Regions from separate parts of the Ruminococcus sp. 5_1_39BFAA genome, predicted to be linked through region 1. Evidence: predicted binding sites of a transcription regulator. Region 1 holds the regulator's gene; the other holds the start of a gene.
What was found. Region 1 encodes LexA, which represses DNA repair genes until DNA is damaged. Its sites were predicted from a motif close to CNAACANNTGTTNG; they were not measured.

Region 1 (7,329 bases):
TTTTCTTCATTGAATACATAAGATAAAAAGGGCGGGCCGGAGAGAAATTCCGGTCTGCCTTTTCAGTTGCTCAACCATGTTCTGACGAAAATACAAAAAAATTTCCGAAAAATATTGACGAATCATTTTCCATCTGATATTATAATTGAGTATGCCGCACAAAGAGGTTGAAGAGTCTACGGACCACCATATTTGGCGAGTAAAGTTTATAGGAGGTGCCACAGATGTACGCAATTATTGCAACAGGTGGTAAACAGTACAAAGTTGCTGAAGGCGACGTGATCAGAGTTGAGAAACTCGGTGTTGAAGCTGGTGAAACCGTTACTTTTGACAATGTTATTGCAGTAAGCAATGATGGATTAAAAGTAGGCGAGGACGTAAAGGATGCCAGTGTTACCGCTTCTGTAGTTGAAAACGGAAAGGCTAAAAAAGTCATCGTTTACAAGTACAAGAGAAAAACTGGATATCACAAGAAAAACGGTCACAGACAGCAGTACACCAAAGTTAAAATCGAAAAGATTAACGGTTAATCTGGTGTCATTATGATTACAATTACAGTTAAGAAGAGAAACGGTTCCTACACGGAATTTGTGTCAAAGGGACATGCCGGATATGCAGAAGCAGGACAGGATATTGTATGCGCTGCAGTTTCTGCACTGATCATCACCACAGTAAATTCTCTCGAGAGCTTTACTGAAGAGAAATTTCAGGCAGAAGAAAAGGATGGTTTCGTATCCATTCACTTTCACGGCAGCCAAAATACGGATCAGGGAAAGCTTCTGATGGATTCCCTTCTTCTCGGATTAACAGAAATTGCCCATAATTATAACAATCGATATTTGACAGTAAGAGTCAAGGAGGTGTAACAACATGATGAAAATGAACCTTCAGTTATTCGCACATAAAAAGGGAGTTGGCTCCACAAAGAACGGTCGTGATTCCGAATCTAAGAGACTTGGTGCGAAGAGAGCAGACGGACAGTTTGTAAAAGCTGGAAACATTCTTTACAGACAGCGCGGAACCAGAATCCATGCTGGTGAAAACGTAGGATGTGGCAGAGACTATACATTATTTGCACTGACCGATGGTGTTGTAAGATATACCAGAAAAGGCCGTGACAAAAAACAGGTTTCTATCGTTCCAGTAGAGGCAGAGTAATTAGTTGAGTGGGAGGCTTCAAATCTATAACGGGTTTGGAGCCTTTTCTTATAAAAGGCCCTTGGGCCATATTTTAGATGCAGAGGTAAAATATGTTTGCAGACAGAGCAACGATCACAATCCGCTCCGGAAAAGGCGGCGATGGCCATGTAAGCTTCCGGCGGGAATTATATGTTCCAAACGGCGGACCTGACGGCGGCGACGGCGGTAAGGGCGGAGATGTTATATTTGAGGTCGATGAAGGGCAAAACACCCTCGGCGACTATCGTCACAAAAGAAAATATAAGGCAGAAGACGGCAAAGAAGGCGGCAAGCGCCGCTGTCACGGAGCTGACGGAGAAGATATCATCCTGAAGGTCCCGGAAGGCACCGTGATCATGGATGCCCAGTCGCGCAAGGTCATTGCCGATATGTCAGGCGAAAATAAGCGTCAGATCGTATTAAAGGGCGGACGGGGCGGTAAGGGAAACCAGCATTACGCAACCCCCACCATGCAGGTACCGAAATACGCCCAGCCCGGACAGCCAGCACAGGAGCTTGAGGTGCTTCTCGAGCTTAAGGTCATTGCGGACGTTGGACTGGTAGGCTTCCCCAATGTTGGAAAATCCACCTTCCTTTCACGCGTAACAAATGCACAGCCTAAAATTGCCAACTATCATTTTACAACCTTAAGCCCGAATCTGGGGGTGGTGGATACTGACAACGGCGGTTTCGTGATTGCCGATATTCCGGGGCTGATCGAGGGAGCATCAGAAGGTGTGGGTCTGGGTCATGAATTCCTGCGCCACATTGAGCGGACCAGAGTTATTATCCATATCGTGGATGCAGCTTCCACAGAAGGCCGTGATCCGGTAGATGATATCTATAAGATCAACAAAGAGCTGGAAGCATACAACCCGGAAATTGCGGCAAGACCGCAGGTGATTGCAGCGAACAAGATCGACTGTATATTTGAAGATGGAGAGGAAAGCCCCATTGACCGCCTGAAAAGCGAATTTGAGCCTCAGGGCACCAGGGTTTACCCCATTTCTGCCGTATCGGGAGAGGGCGTGCGTGAACTGCTTTTCCATGTAAAAGAGCTTCTGGATTCCTGCCCGCAGAAAACGGTTATTTTTGAGCAGGAGTTCTTTCCGGAGGATGTGCTCTTAAAAGAAAATCTTCCATTTACCGTAGCGCCGGATGAAGAAGATCCTTCCATCTTTATTGTAGAGGGACCGCGTATCGAAAAAATGCTTGGCTATACCAATCTGGATTCGGAAAAAGGCTTTGCCTTCTTCCAGCGTTTTCTCAAGGAAGGCGGTATTCTGGAAGAACTGGAAAAAGCAGGCATCCAGGAAGGCGATACGGTCCGCATGTACGGATTTGATTTTGACTATTATAAATAATCCGAGATGATTCGGGAACCATAAACAGGAGAAATATTATGACAAGTAAACAAAGAGCATATTTGAAAGGTCTTGCCATGCAGATGGATCCAATCCTTCAGCTTGGAAAAAACGGACTGACCCCGGAGAATACAGCCTCTGTTGAGGAAGCACTTGCAGCCCGTGAGCTTATCAAAATAAGTGTGCTGCAAAACTGTCTGGAAGACCCCAAAGAAATGGCACAGGTGCTTGCAGAGCGCACCCGTTCCCAGGTGGTACAGGTAATCGGAAAGAAGATCGTTTTGTACCGCGAAGGAAAAAACGAAAAGAAAAAAATCGTTCTTCCTAAATAATTTGCTTTACAACAATCGTTCCATGGAGGTCTGGTATGGGTGATAAGAGAAAAAAAATCGGTATCATGGGCGGTACCTTTGACCCCATTCATATGGGGCATCTGATTCTGGGCGAAAAAAGCTACGAACAGCTTGGCCTTGATAAAGTATGGTTCATGCCTGCCGGGAACCCGCCCCACAAAAAGAACCGTAAGGGCCGCGCAAGCGATGAGCAGCGGATGGAAATGGTCCGTCTTGCGATTGAGGACAATCCTCACTTTGAACTGTCCGACATTGAAATGAATGAAGAGGGCTATACCTATACCTACCGTACCCTGGAGAATTTAAAAGAACAAAATCCTGATACGGATTATTATTTTATCATCGGAGCAGACTCCCTGTACACCTTTGAGACCTGGAAAGAACCTCTCAGGATCTGTCAGGCCTGCACCCTGGTTGTCGCTGTGCGCAACCATACTCCGGTGGATGAACTAAACCGTGAAATGGAGCTTCTCAACCGAAAATATAATGGACGGTTCATTCGTTTGGACACCATGAACATCGATGTTTCCAGTCAGCATTTGCGCGAATGGACTGTCCAGCATAAAAGCCTCCGCTATTATGTGCCGGATAAAGTAATTGCCTACATGCAGGAGCAGGGCATTTATCTGGGCGGAGAAGAGTGAGAGAGTACTTGATATGGAATGGAAAGGAAGCACAACTGATGGCAGAATATGATTTCGTAAAAATGCAGAAAAAGCTGTCAAAATATCTCGATGACGACCGCTACCAGCATACAATGGGTGTGATGTATACATGCGCCTGTCTTGCTATGGCACACGGTTATGATATCCAGGATGCTCAGGCGGCGGGCCTGCTCCATGACAGCGCAAAATGTATTCCTAATAAGAAAAAGCTGAAAATGTGTAATGAGCATAAAATCCCGGTATCTGAATTTGAAAAGGATCACCCTTTTTTGCTACATGCTAAGCTTGGCGCTTACATTGCCCGTGAAAAATACGGAATTAAAGATGAGGAGATTCTGTCCGCTATTACCTATCATACCACAGGAAAACGGGCTATGAGCCTTCTGGAAAAAATTGTCTATATTGCCGATTATATCGAGCCCTTGCGTTACAAGGCATCAAATCTCCCGAAGATCCGCAGGATCGCCTTTCAGGATCTGGATGAGTGTATGTACGAAATCCTGAAGGACACCCTTGCCTATCTGGAGGAGGATGATGCGGAGGAAATTGATATGACCACAAAGGACGCATTTTTATATTACAAGGATTTACATATGAAACGAAGCTAACATACCGTTACGATTCACAGGGAAATGTGAATCGATTCGTCAGGAGAGGAGAGTTCCTATGAGCAGAGAAAAAGAGATGGCAAAGCTTGCCTGCAAAGCAATTGATGACAAACTGGGAAAAGATATTAAAATAATTGATATCCATGAGGTTTCTGTGATCGCAGACTATTTTGTCATTGCAAGCGGCAGCAACCAGAACCAGGTACAGGCCATTGTAGACAATGTGGAGGAGCAGCTTGGCAGAGCCGGATTTGAAGCAAAGCAGATCGAAGGAACGAAAAATTCAAGCTGGATCCTCATGGATTACGGCGACATGATCGTACATGTCTTTGATGAGGAAAACCGTCTTTTCTATGATCTGGAAAGAATCTGGAGAGATGGAACTGTTTTGGATATGCATGAATTTTTGAACGACTGAAAAGCTTAAGGCAGCTCCGGTAAAAGAAGCTGCCTTTTCTGCTGTTATTTACTGATAGAAGCGAAATACGCCGAATACCTTTCCTAAAATCTGTAAATTGCCATTTACAATGATCGGGTCCATGGTGTCATTTTCCGGCTGAAGGCGGTAGTAACCGTTTTCTTTGTAAAATGTTTTCACCGTAGCGGAATCATCCACCAGTGCCACAACAATATCTCCGTTAGAAGCTGTGGGCTGCTGCTTCACCAGAACCTGGTCTCCGTCAAAAATCCCTGCATTTACCATACTGTCTCCCTTTACCTTCAGCATGAAACTCTGTTCATTGGGCATAAACTCTGCCGGTATAGGAAAATATCCCTCTATATTTTCCATAGCAAGGATAGGCTGTCCTGCCGCCACAGTACCCACAAGTGGAACGTTCACCACCTCACGGCGGACCAGATTAAAGTTATCATCAATGATCTCAATAGCCCGGGGCTTCGTCGCGTCTCTGCGTATGTAACCGTTTTTTTCCAGCGCTTCAAGATGAGCGTGCACGGAGGAGGTTGATTTCAGACCTACTGCTTCACAGATTTCACGTACAGCAGGCGGAAAACCGCGGTTTAAGATCTCACTTTTAATATACTCCAGAATTTCCTGCTGTTTCTTGCTGATTTTTCCATATGCCATAAGAGAATACCTCCAAATTGATCAATTCTATTTCTTTTCAGTACAGATATTTTATTTATCATACCACATCTAAGCCAAAAAAGCAAACAGATATTCGGAAAATACGTTCGCGCTTTTTGCCGTTCACAGAATCATCATCCTTTTCTTGTCTCTTTTTCTTGTCTTTGGAGTCAAAAAATGGTACAATATCCCGGTATTCATTAGAACAAGAAAAGAAGGAGGCATTCACTTGCCTGATAATAATAAAAAAGAACCGGGCAAAATGGCCGGTTTTCTGGTTCAGATCAAAAAAGTCTTAGGACTGAATATCGGCACCATGATTTTCAGCGTTCTTTTTCTGTATATGATATTCAGTGCGATTTTATATCTCACATCCAGCCATATTGAATCCTACCAGGTTACCTCCGGGCCCTTGTCGCGAAACGAGACTTACACAGGACTCTCCATACGTGAAGAAACTGTCTGCAAGGCAGAATCCTCAGGTTATGTGAATTACTATGCCCGTGAAGGCAGCAAGATCAACGCCAACGGAGCTGTTTACGGCTTAAGCGCCACAAAGATCCCGGAAGCGGAGACAAACCTCGGAGCAGAGGATCTGTCAAAGATCCGCAGTGATATGCTGAGCTTTTCCAAAGGCTTTAACCCCAGTAAATTTAATAATACATACAGCTTTAAAAACCAGCTGGAGGGAAACATTCTCCAGTATGCAGGGGTCATGACAGCCAGCGGTGATTCCGTGCAGGCAAATGTGGTGACTCTTGGAAACCAAAACATCTCCAGGACGTCTGAGGATGGCATCATTCTCTATTCCCGTGACGGATACGAGGAAAAAACCGTGGACTCCATCACGGCAGAGGATTTTGACCAGAATTCCTACCATGAGACAGACCTGAAGACGGATGGACAGGTCAAAACCGGCGATAGTGTTTATACCATTATCACAGATGAGAGATGGAGCCTCATCATTCCTTTAAGCGACAAGCAAGCTGCCAAGCTCGCCGACCGCACGGCAGTCCGTGTAAAATTCCTGAAAGATGACATGACCCAGAGCGGCGATTTTTCCATTATGGAGATCGACGGCTCAAAATACGGGAAAATTGATTTCAACAGAGGGCTGATCCGCTATGCGGCAGACCGTTTTCTGGATATAGAGCTTGTCACTAACACCGTGAGCGGTCTTAAGATCCCCCTCAGCTCTATTGTGACAAAGGAATTTTATACCATTCCTTCTGGTTATTCCACGGTCAATGAGGAGCGTCAGATTACTGGCTTTATGAAGGTGGACACAAATAAGGACGGCGACAAGGTCAATACGTTTGTAAATGCTACCATCTATGCAAAGCTGGAGGATAAAACCGTCCAAAAGGCAAACGGAGATCCTTCATATATATATTTTGTAGATAAAAGCTCTTTTAAGGAGGGCGATGCGATCATCAGCCAAAGCTCCAATGAAAAATACATTGTGGGTGAAACAGACAGCCTTGAGGGTGTTTACTGTATTAACCAGGGGTATGCCGTATTCCGCAGGATTGAGATTTTGGATCAGAACGAAGAGTACGCCATTGTATCCCGCGACACATCATACGGTCTTTCGCGCTATGACCACATTGTAAAAGATGCCAGTCAGGTAAAAGAACAGGATATATTATATTAAAATCAGTAATTACAGATAAGCAAGGAGGCTTATACATGTTAGCAGCTAATTTACGGCAGGTACAGAGCAATATTGAGGAAGCCTGCAAAGCAGCAGGAAGAGATACTTCCGATGTCACTTTGGTGGCTGTGAGTAAGACAAAACCGGTGGAAATGCTCATGGAAGCTTATGATGCCGGGGCCAGGATCTTTGGAGAAAACAAGGTTCAGGAGATCATGGATAAATATGATCGTCTACCCTCTGATGTGCAGTGGCATATGATCGGGCATCTGCAGAGAAATAAAGTGAAATATATCGTGGATAAGGTTGCCATGATCCATTCTGTCGATTCTTTGCGTCTTGCACAGACTATTGAGCAGGAAGCAGCCAAAAAAAATGTTCGTGTCCCTATCCTTCTGGAAGTCAATGTTGCAGAAGAG
Region 2 (7,329 bases), on a different contig from region 1:
CTTTCATATTCAGGATTTTTTGTGTTCCCTGTACCGAGGTCTAAGGCAACAACTACGGTTACTCTCTTCACAAGTATCTTTTCCTTGTGATTTTCACCGATTTTGTTGAAACTGAAAAACTCTACAAAGTGCGTAAATTCAAGGACTTCTAGGTATCTTTCCTTTGTAGTCCCACCACAGTCTCCACATGATTTGTGAAACAAAACATATCAACCGGCTGTATTCTTTTGACTATGTAATCCTTTTTGGTAAGGAATGCCAGATCCCGTGCCAGGGTTTCGGGATTGCAGGAAATGTAGACTACTTTTTGCGGATTTAGTTTCAGAAGGGAGGACAAAAATTTTTCATCACTTCCGGCGCGAGGCGGGTCCATGAATACTACGTCTGTTTTTTCACCTGCAGAAGCCAGTGCTGTCATAAATTCCCCGGCGTCTCCCTGGAGGAACCGGACATTGGAAATTTTATTTTCTCTTGCGTTAATCTTTGCGTCACGGACAGCATCTTTATTCAGCTCCACTCCAATAACCTCTTTTGCATGGGCAGCGGCGATCAGGCCGATCGTACCGATGCCGCAGTAGGCGTCAATCACACGTTCTTTTCCAGTAAGCCCTGCATATTCGACTGCTTTTCCATAGAGGACCTCTGTCTGGATTGGGTTCACCTGATAGAAAGACTTGGGAGATATCCGGAAGGTACAGCCGCAAAGGGTATCGCGGATGAAGCCCTTGCCATAAAGCACGATTTCCCGTTCTCCCAGTACCATGCTGGTTTTCTTATCATTGATATTAAGCACAACTGTGGTAATTTCCGGGTGCGCCTTTCGAAGCGCCTTGACAAAATTATTTTTTGACGGAAAAATCGGAGAAGCTGTTACCAGAACCACCATCACTTCTCCGCTTTCAAATCCTCTTCTCACCAACACATGACGCAAAAGCCCGTATCCACTGTCCTCATCGTATGTCTTAATCTTGAAGGACCTCAGCATTCCCCGAATCGTTCGGATGATCTCCTGACTTTTTTCATCTTCTATCAGGCATTTCTCAATAGGAACCACCCTATGGGAATTCGCCTCGTAAATACCGGAAATAATATTTCCCTTTCTGTCCCGGTCAAATACTGCATGTACTTTATTGCGGTAATAATAGGGATTCTCCATCCCTATAACAGGGTTGACCTTGCCGAATTTATTTAAAAGTCCCTGGACTTGTCTCTGTTTCTTTTTTAGCTGTTCCTGGTAAGCAACACCCTGATACTGGCAGCCGCCGCACTTTTTAGCACTGGTGCATCCTGCAATTTTCTTTTCTTCCATAACCTCTCCCGCTCCTCAATTGCTGGCTAAATTTCGTCGATCCGATTCCTCAGCTTCATCATCTTCTGATCCAGCGCTGCAATCTCTTCTGAATAATTTTTCAGCTCTTTGCTGGCTTTTTCGGCACCGGACACGTTCTTTTTATACATAAGCTGGTATTCAAGCACAGACCAGAAATCCATGGCAATCGTGCGAATCTGGATTTCCACTCTCTTTGTCTGGGAATTTTCATCATAATAAATAGGAATATCCACAATCAGATGCAGGCTCATATAACCGTTTTTCTTTGGCTTTGAAATATAGTCTTTTTCCTTAATTACCTGGATATCCTTCTGTTTTTTCAGAATATCTGCAATCTCGTACACATCATCCAGAAAAAGACAAACGATACGCACTCCGATCAGGTCATTCAGAGTTTTCTGTGCGGTTTTTAAATCCGTATCCAGCTCCTTCCGCATCAGTTTGGCGTAAATGCTCTCCGGCGATTTTATCCTTCCTGTAATGCTTCTCACGCTTTCCCTCTGGTACTTCAAGGATAGCTGCTCATCAATGATCTTCGCCTTTGCCTCCACAATGCTGATCGCATACTGACATTGTAAAAGATACTGGTCTTTCCGCATATCCTTTCTGATTTTTTCAATTATTTCTGATTTTGTATTTTCTTTATTATCCATATTTTCACCCGACTATCACTTTCGCTTGTGCCGTACCGCCGCAGTCCATGCTGCTCTTCCAGCTTACATCACTAAATAGCTACATTATAGCATGAAAAAAGCCCCCTCACAATCTCACATCTGTAAAATCCGCGTAAAAATAGCCTTTTACTCCGTACTTTCATGCTCTCCACACAAGCTTCCACTCCTGCCGTTCTGTGTAGTATAAAAGCAGAAATTCATATCTCACTGCTGAAATCTCAGCGTTGCAACAAAACTCCAATGTGGGAATGCCGCAATAATTTTTCTGCTCGCTGGAAATTACATGCACATGGGAAATTGTATGAATTTCGCCATCTTCATCGCAAAATTTTATCATTTTGGGCATGACCTCTCCCCGGCTGGTAAACCAGACATAACATGCCACGCTGCTCTGTCTGCCCCTTACCTGTCCCTCATCAGGCTTCTGAGAGTTAATCCCGATACCCATTCCCATACTTAGCACCTCCATTCCTGTCACATCAACTAAACAAACTTACTGAATCACCAGTCTCGAATAATCTACTACCCGCTTCTCCCTGGAAATTCCTCCCTCCATATGATCCAGTGCCCTGGCTCCCGGATGCCCCCGTGCTGTATCACTGATAAAAACAGCCCTTTTCACTGCATCAATTCCATATCGTCTGCGAATGGTATCTATGGTTCTGTCCAGCTTTTCCAATTTTATATAGTCCGTGTTATCAAACAGATCCAACTGGCGATTTCCTGTTTCCTGGCTCAGTCTGCTGGTATGGATACCCATTTGACGGATCGGTGTCTCTTTATCCCAAAGCTGATCCAAAAGTTCACAGGCATACTGATAAATCTCCCACGTAATATTAGTAGGATTTGTCAGTATCATCTGATGGCTCGCATATTTTAGCGCAGAGCTTTTGACTCCCACGGAAATAATCTCTGCCTCCGCCTGATTCTCACGAAGTCTGGATGCCACAGTTTCCGCCAGTGCTAAAAGAACCAATCTTGCTGTGCCAGCGTCCTCAACGTCAAAAGGTGTGGTGGTCGAATTGCCATATCCTTTCTGCGGCGGAGCTTCCGCTATTACTTCGGAAAAATCAATCCCATTTGCAAAGTTCCAGACAGTTTCCCCCTGCTGTTTCAAATGGCATCTCAGAAGTTCCCTGTCAGCCTTCGCCAGCTCTCCTATCGTGTAGATTCCCATGGCATGAAGCTTCTTCGTGGTAGCTCTGCCGGCAAAAAACAGCTCTTCCACTGGCAATGGCCACATTTTTTCCGCAATTTCCCCTGGAAATATGGTGTGGACCAAATCCGGTTTTTTTAGCTCTCCTGCCATCTTTGCCAGAAGCTTATTCACAGAAATTCCGATATTCACTGTAAAACCCAGCTCCTCCCGTATGCGGTCCTTTATGGCACAGGCTGTCTCCCTGGGAGTGCCGAATAGATGGACGGTTTCTGTCATATCCATAAATGCCTCGTCAATAGAATAAATCTCTACATCCGGTGTATATTCCCTTAGTATATCCAAAAATGCGTGGGAACATTTCTCATAAAGCGAATAATTAGGCGGTGCTGTCATAAGCTCCGGACATCTTTCCAGCGCTTCCACCACACTCATCCCTGTATAAATCCCGTACTTCTTCGCTGGCAGGCTTTTTGCCAGAATAATTCCATGACGCATAGCAATATTGCCGCTGATAGCAGATGGAATAGTACGAAGATCCAGCGTCCCGCCCAGGTGATAAAGTCTGTATGCCGCCTCCCACGACAAGAAGGCGCTGTTTACATCCACATGAAATATCAGTTTTTCCAAACGTTTGTTCCTCCTTGTTTCACACATTATATCAGAACATTCGTTCGTTTTCAATAGGAAGTTACATCCAGACACACATTCGTGCTAATAAAAAAGGTACTGGAAACCTACTATGATTTTCCAGTACCTTTTTCGTTACTGTTCACTCGGGATATCCCGCGGAGCGTGTTGCTGTGAACGGAGTGAACAGTAACCCTTTTTCTCATATCTTTTCTTTTGTTTTCCAATACCGGTTCACAAGGGCAAACGCCAGAATGCTTGCCGCCAGTCCCACGAAAAATCCTCCCAGCACATCTGTAGGATAATGCACCCCCAGATACAATCTGGAAAAAGTAATCAATACAGCTAATATCATCGCCGCTATTCCGAACTTTTTCGGCAGCATCCGCCAATAAATAAAGGCGCTGGCAAAAGATGCACAGGTATGCCCTGACGGAAAGGAATAGTCCGACAATTTCTCCACCAGCGGTATAATAGCTGCACAGGCATCGTATGGTCTTGGCCTGGCAAAAAGATTTTTCAGACAAACATTTGTCATAAGCGCCCCGATTCCCACAGCCAAAAGAGCGGTAAAGCCAACCCGTCTTGTCTGCCTGGGAATCATCAGCACCAGTGCCAGCGCCACCCAGAACCAGCCCACCTCTCCCAAAAAGGTTATGCCCCTCCAGAAGCCGTGAAATGCTTCATTTCGGATGTACTCCTGAATAAACAGTAAAACCGAAGTGTCAATACTCTGAATCATGATTCATTCTCTTCCTGATGGTCATTCTCCACTGTCCCATACAAAATTTCCCGAAGATATTCCCGGTTTTTTCCCAAATCCGGAACCAGAACCTGCATTCCGCGGATTTTTGCGGAACTATAGGCCCCATCTATAGGAATACGGTAAGACTGCAGATCATCAGCCCCGATTCCCAGAACATCGATCGCATACCCCAGCATTTCATCCAATGAAATATCAGTCGTCACCATAGGAAGGACATCCTTTATCAGACTTCCCAGCGTGATGATTCCTGCATCCTTCAGTTTGTCGAATGCCGCCATGACCACATCCCTCTGACGTTCCGTACGGCGGTAATCTGAATTTCCTATGGAGCGGTTTCTGGCATGGATCAGCGCCTGCTCTCCATTTAAGTGATTGACTCCTTCCTGCAGATCCCATTCACTGTTAAATGGCTGAGGATATAACACGCTCTGATCACGTCCGCAGATGTAATCTGCCTCCGCCTGCGTCAGCTCCAGATCAATTCCTCCCACTTTATCTACCAGTGTCTGAAAAACCTCGAAATCCACCTCCACATTTCCGTCAATATGAATTCCGAAATTTGTTTCTATGGTTTCATCCAACAATTCCATTCCGCCAAAAGAATAAGCGGCATTAATGCGATTATCCTGGTAACCGGGTATCTGCACATATAAGTCCCTCATAAAAGAGGTAAGGCTGATACATTTATCCTTTTTGTTCATTGTGGCAAGAATCATGGTATCCGAACGCTGCCTGTCTTCGCCTTCCCGTCTGTCCTGGCCGATCAGAAGGATATTGATAATATCCTCATCCTCCATGATTTCCGTGTCCGCCTTCTGTTGCTCCTCTGTCTCAGAGCTGGCTTCAGCAGCCTGAACCTCCCCAATGGAGAAATGGCCGAAGCATACTGCTCCGACCAAAAATACTGCTGCCGCCCAATTCAGAATTTTTCTGTGAGTGTCAAACATCTTTCTTTTCCTCCGGTTTATTCAACCACAACCGTCAACACTGCTCCGTTAGAAGAATTTCCCGCAGAGTCCACTACATAATATGTAAGTTCATAGGTTCCCGGTGTGTTTACGTCTACATTGCCAGTAATCTGAATCTTACGGTAAAGCTCATTGGTAGCATCCGTATCATCCTCAATATCCTTCACATAACTCAGCCTGTCAATGGATGTGCCCTTTGCGATCTTCAGATAATAGGTTGTAAGATAAAAGCGTGGATCCTGAGGATTCAGCTTGGAAATTTTTTCTTCTTCCCGCTTCTGAGCCTTTTCCTCTTCTGTCAGATTCTCCTCTGACTCCTCCTGCTCTTCGTCTTCAGTCTCTCCATCGCTTTCTTCCGGCATATCGAGATCTTCTGATTCATCTCTTTCCTCAGAAGTATCTGCTTTTTTCTGCTTTTCTTCTCCTTCAGACTCAGATTCTCCGGAATCCTTCTTCCCATCTGTTGTCATATAGTAAGTAAACTTAGTAACATTGTTGCTGCTGTCTTTTGCCACATAAACAACAGTGACCTTATCCCCGTTACTATTGGGATAAATATTCTCAACCTTCAAGGTATCGGAAACATCTCCGTCTTTTTCATCTACCGCCTTTACGTCTTCTAAAAGTTCTTCTGTCGTCATATCCTGGCTGTATATATTATTTTTACCGCTTTCCACAACGATTTCCGGTCCCTTGCTGTCAGCCATGGTATATAGCCACACCATCGCACCTACAAGACCTGCCGCAATTACCGCCATGAACACTACCAACCATTTACGCATCTCAAGCTTACTCCCTTGCTTTTTCTTAAATAGTTTGTAAATAACTTTACTCTATGGCTCAGCCATTTTTATTTTCGGCGCTTCCTTGATTTTTGTCTTTTTGATTTTGTCTCTTCTGCCATAAGCGGTATATTTCCCAAAACGCTTAATGCCAGGTAACGCTCCACATCTTCCTCTGTCTTAATGGTATCATTTGTGAGATAAACGATGATCACAACTGCCATGGCAATGATCACGCCCAGAAGCCCACCGATAATTCCATTCTTGGAAAAGCTCGGGCTTGCTTTCTCACTTGGTATATTTGCACTGTCTACCACATTAACAGCCTGGATATCCATAACAGCCTGGATATGTTCTGCCGCCATATCGCGGACTGCATTCGCAATCTGGCTTGCTGTATATGGATCCTCATCTTTTACAACAATAGAAACGATTCGTGTATCAGTAGCTGTTTCCACGGAAAGCTTTTTCAAAAGCTGTTCGTAGCTCATATTCAGATTAAGCTGTGCGATCGCTCCCTCCAGTACCGTACGGCTTGTGATCAGAACCGCATAGTCCTTGGTCAGCTGTGCACTGGTCTGCATATCCTGGCTCGTCAATGTATTGCTGTCCTGCTTGGTCAGCACCACGATCTTAGTGGTGGACTCATACTGCGGGGTAATCAGGAGCATCGTCCCGATAATGGAAACCACACCCAGAATAATTCCCGAAAGGATAATGATGCCAAGCTTACTAAGGATAAGGTGAAATATTTCCCCTAAATCAATTTCAATTTCCTCGCTATTGTTTATAACCTGATTTTCCATTCTTTCTCTCCATCACCCTGTAATTTTCTTTGGATTGTCTATAAAAATTTTCTTTGCGTAACGGGAACCCATCATTTTTTCTATCTGGTCACAGCACCTGCCGATTTCCGGAACACGTTTGGATTTGTCATGTCCGTCCGTGCCTACAAAATCCAGCAAATCCTCCTTGATCAGCTTTTTGCAAAAATGCTTTGCTGTAAAGCCGTCCTTTCCGGTG

Region 2: a site for LexA is predicted at 3,824-3,837, ahead of ACESZH_RS16735 (DNA polymerase IV). Genes of this name have one in related genera too.

Annotation. Positions count from the first base shown of each region.
Region 1 covers NZ_CAXSVO010000011.1:14,211-21,539, reverse strand. The annotation lists gene rplU (50S ribosomal protein L21) at 225-530, shown strand; gene ACESZH_RS12750 (ribosomal-processing cysteine protease Prp) at 543-866, shown strand; gene rpmA (50S ribosomal protein L27) at 871-1,158, shown strand; gene obgE (GTPase ObgE) at 1,251-2,543, shown strand; gene yhbY (ribosome assembly RNA-binding protein YhbY) at 2,582-2,875, shown strand; gene nadD (nicotinate-nucleotide adenylyltransferase) at 2,911-3,540, shown strand; gene yqeK (bis(5'-nucleosyl)-tetraphosphatase (symmetrical) YqeK) at 3,579-4,169, shown strand; gene rsfS (ribosome silencing factor) at 4,228-4,587, shown strand; gene lexA (transcriptional repressor LexA) at 4,636-5,256, opposite strand; gene ACESZH_RS12710 (HlyD family efflux transporter periplasmic adaptor subunit) at 5,486-6,910, shown strand; gene ACESZH_RS12705 (YggS family pyridoxal phosphate-dependent enzyme) at 6,946-7,329, shown strand, end outside.
Region 2 covers NZ_CAXSVO010000019.1:6,367-13,695, forward strand. The annotation lists gene rlmD (23S rRNA (uracil(1939)-C(5))-methyltransferase RlmD) at 149-1,309, opposite strand; gene ACESZH_RS16725 (GTP pyrophosphokinase family protein) at 1,336-1,983, opposite strand; gene ACESZH_RS16730 (hypothetical protein) at 2,144-2,458, opposite strand; gene ACESZH_RS16735 (DNA polymerase IV) at 2,498-3,790, opposite strand; gene ACESZH_RS16740 (phosphatase PAP2 family protein) at 3,993-4,532, opposite strand; gene ACESZH_RS16745 (LCP family protein) at 4,529-5,503, opposite strand; gene ACESZH_RS16750 (immunoglobulin-like domain-containing protein) at 5,521-6,306, opposite strand; gene ACESZH_RS16755 (YveK family protein) at 6,375-7,112, opposite strand; gene ACESZH_RS16760 (CpsB/CapC family capsule biosynthesis tyrosine phosphatase) at 7,125-7,329, opposite strand, start outside.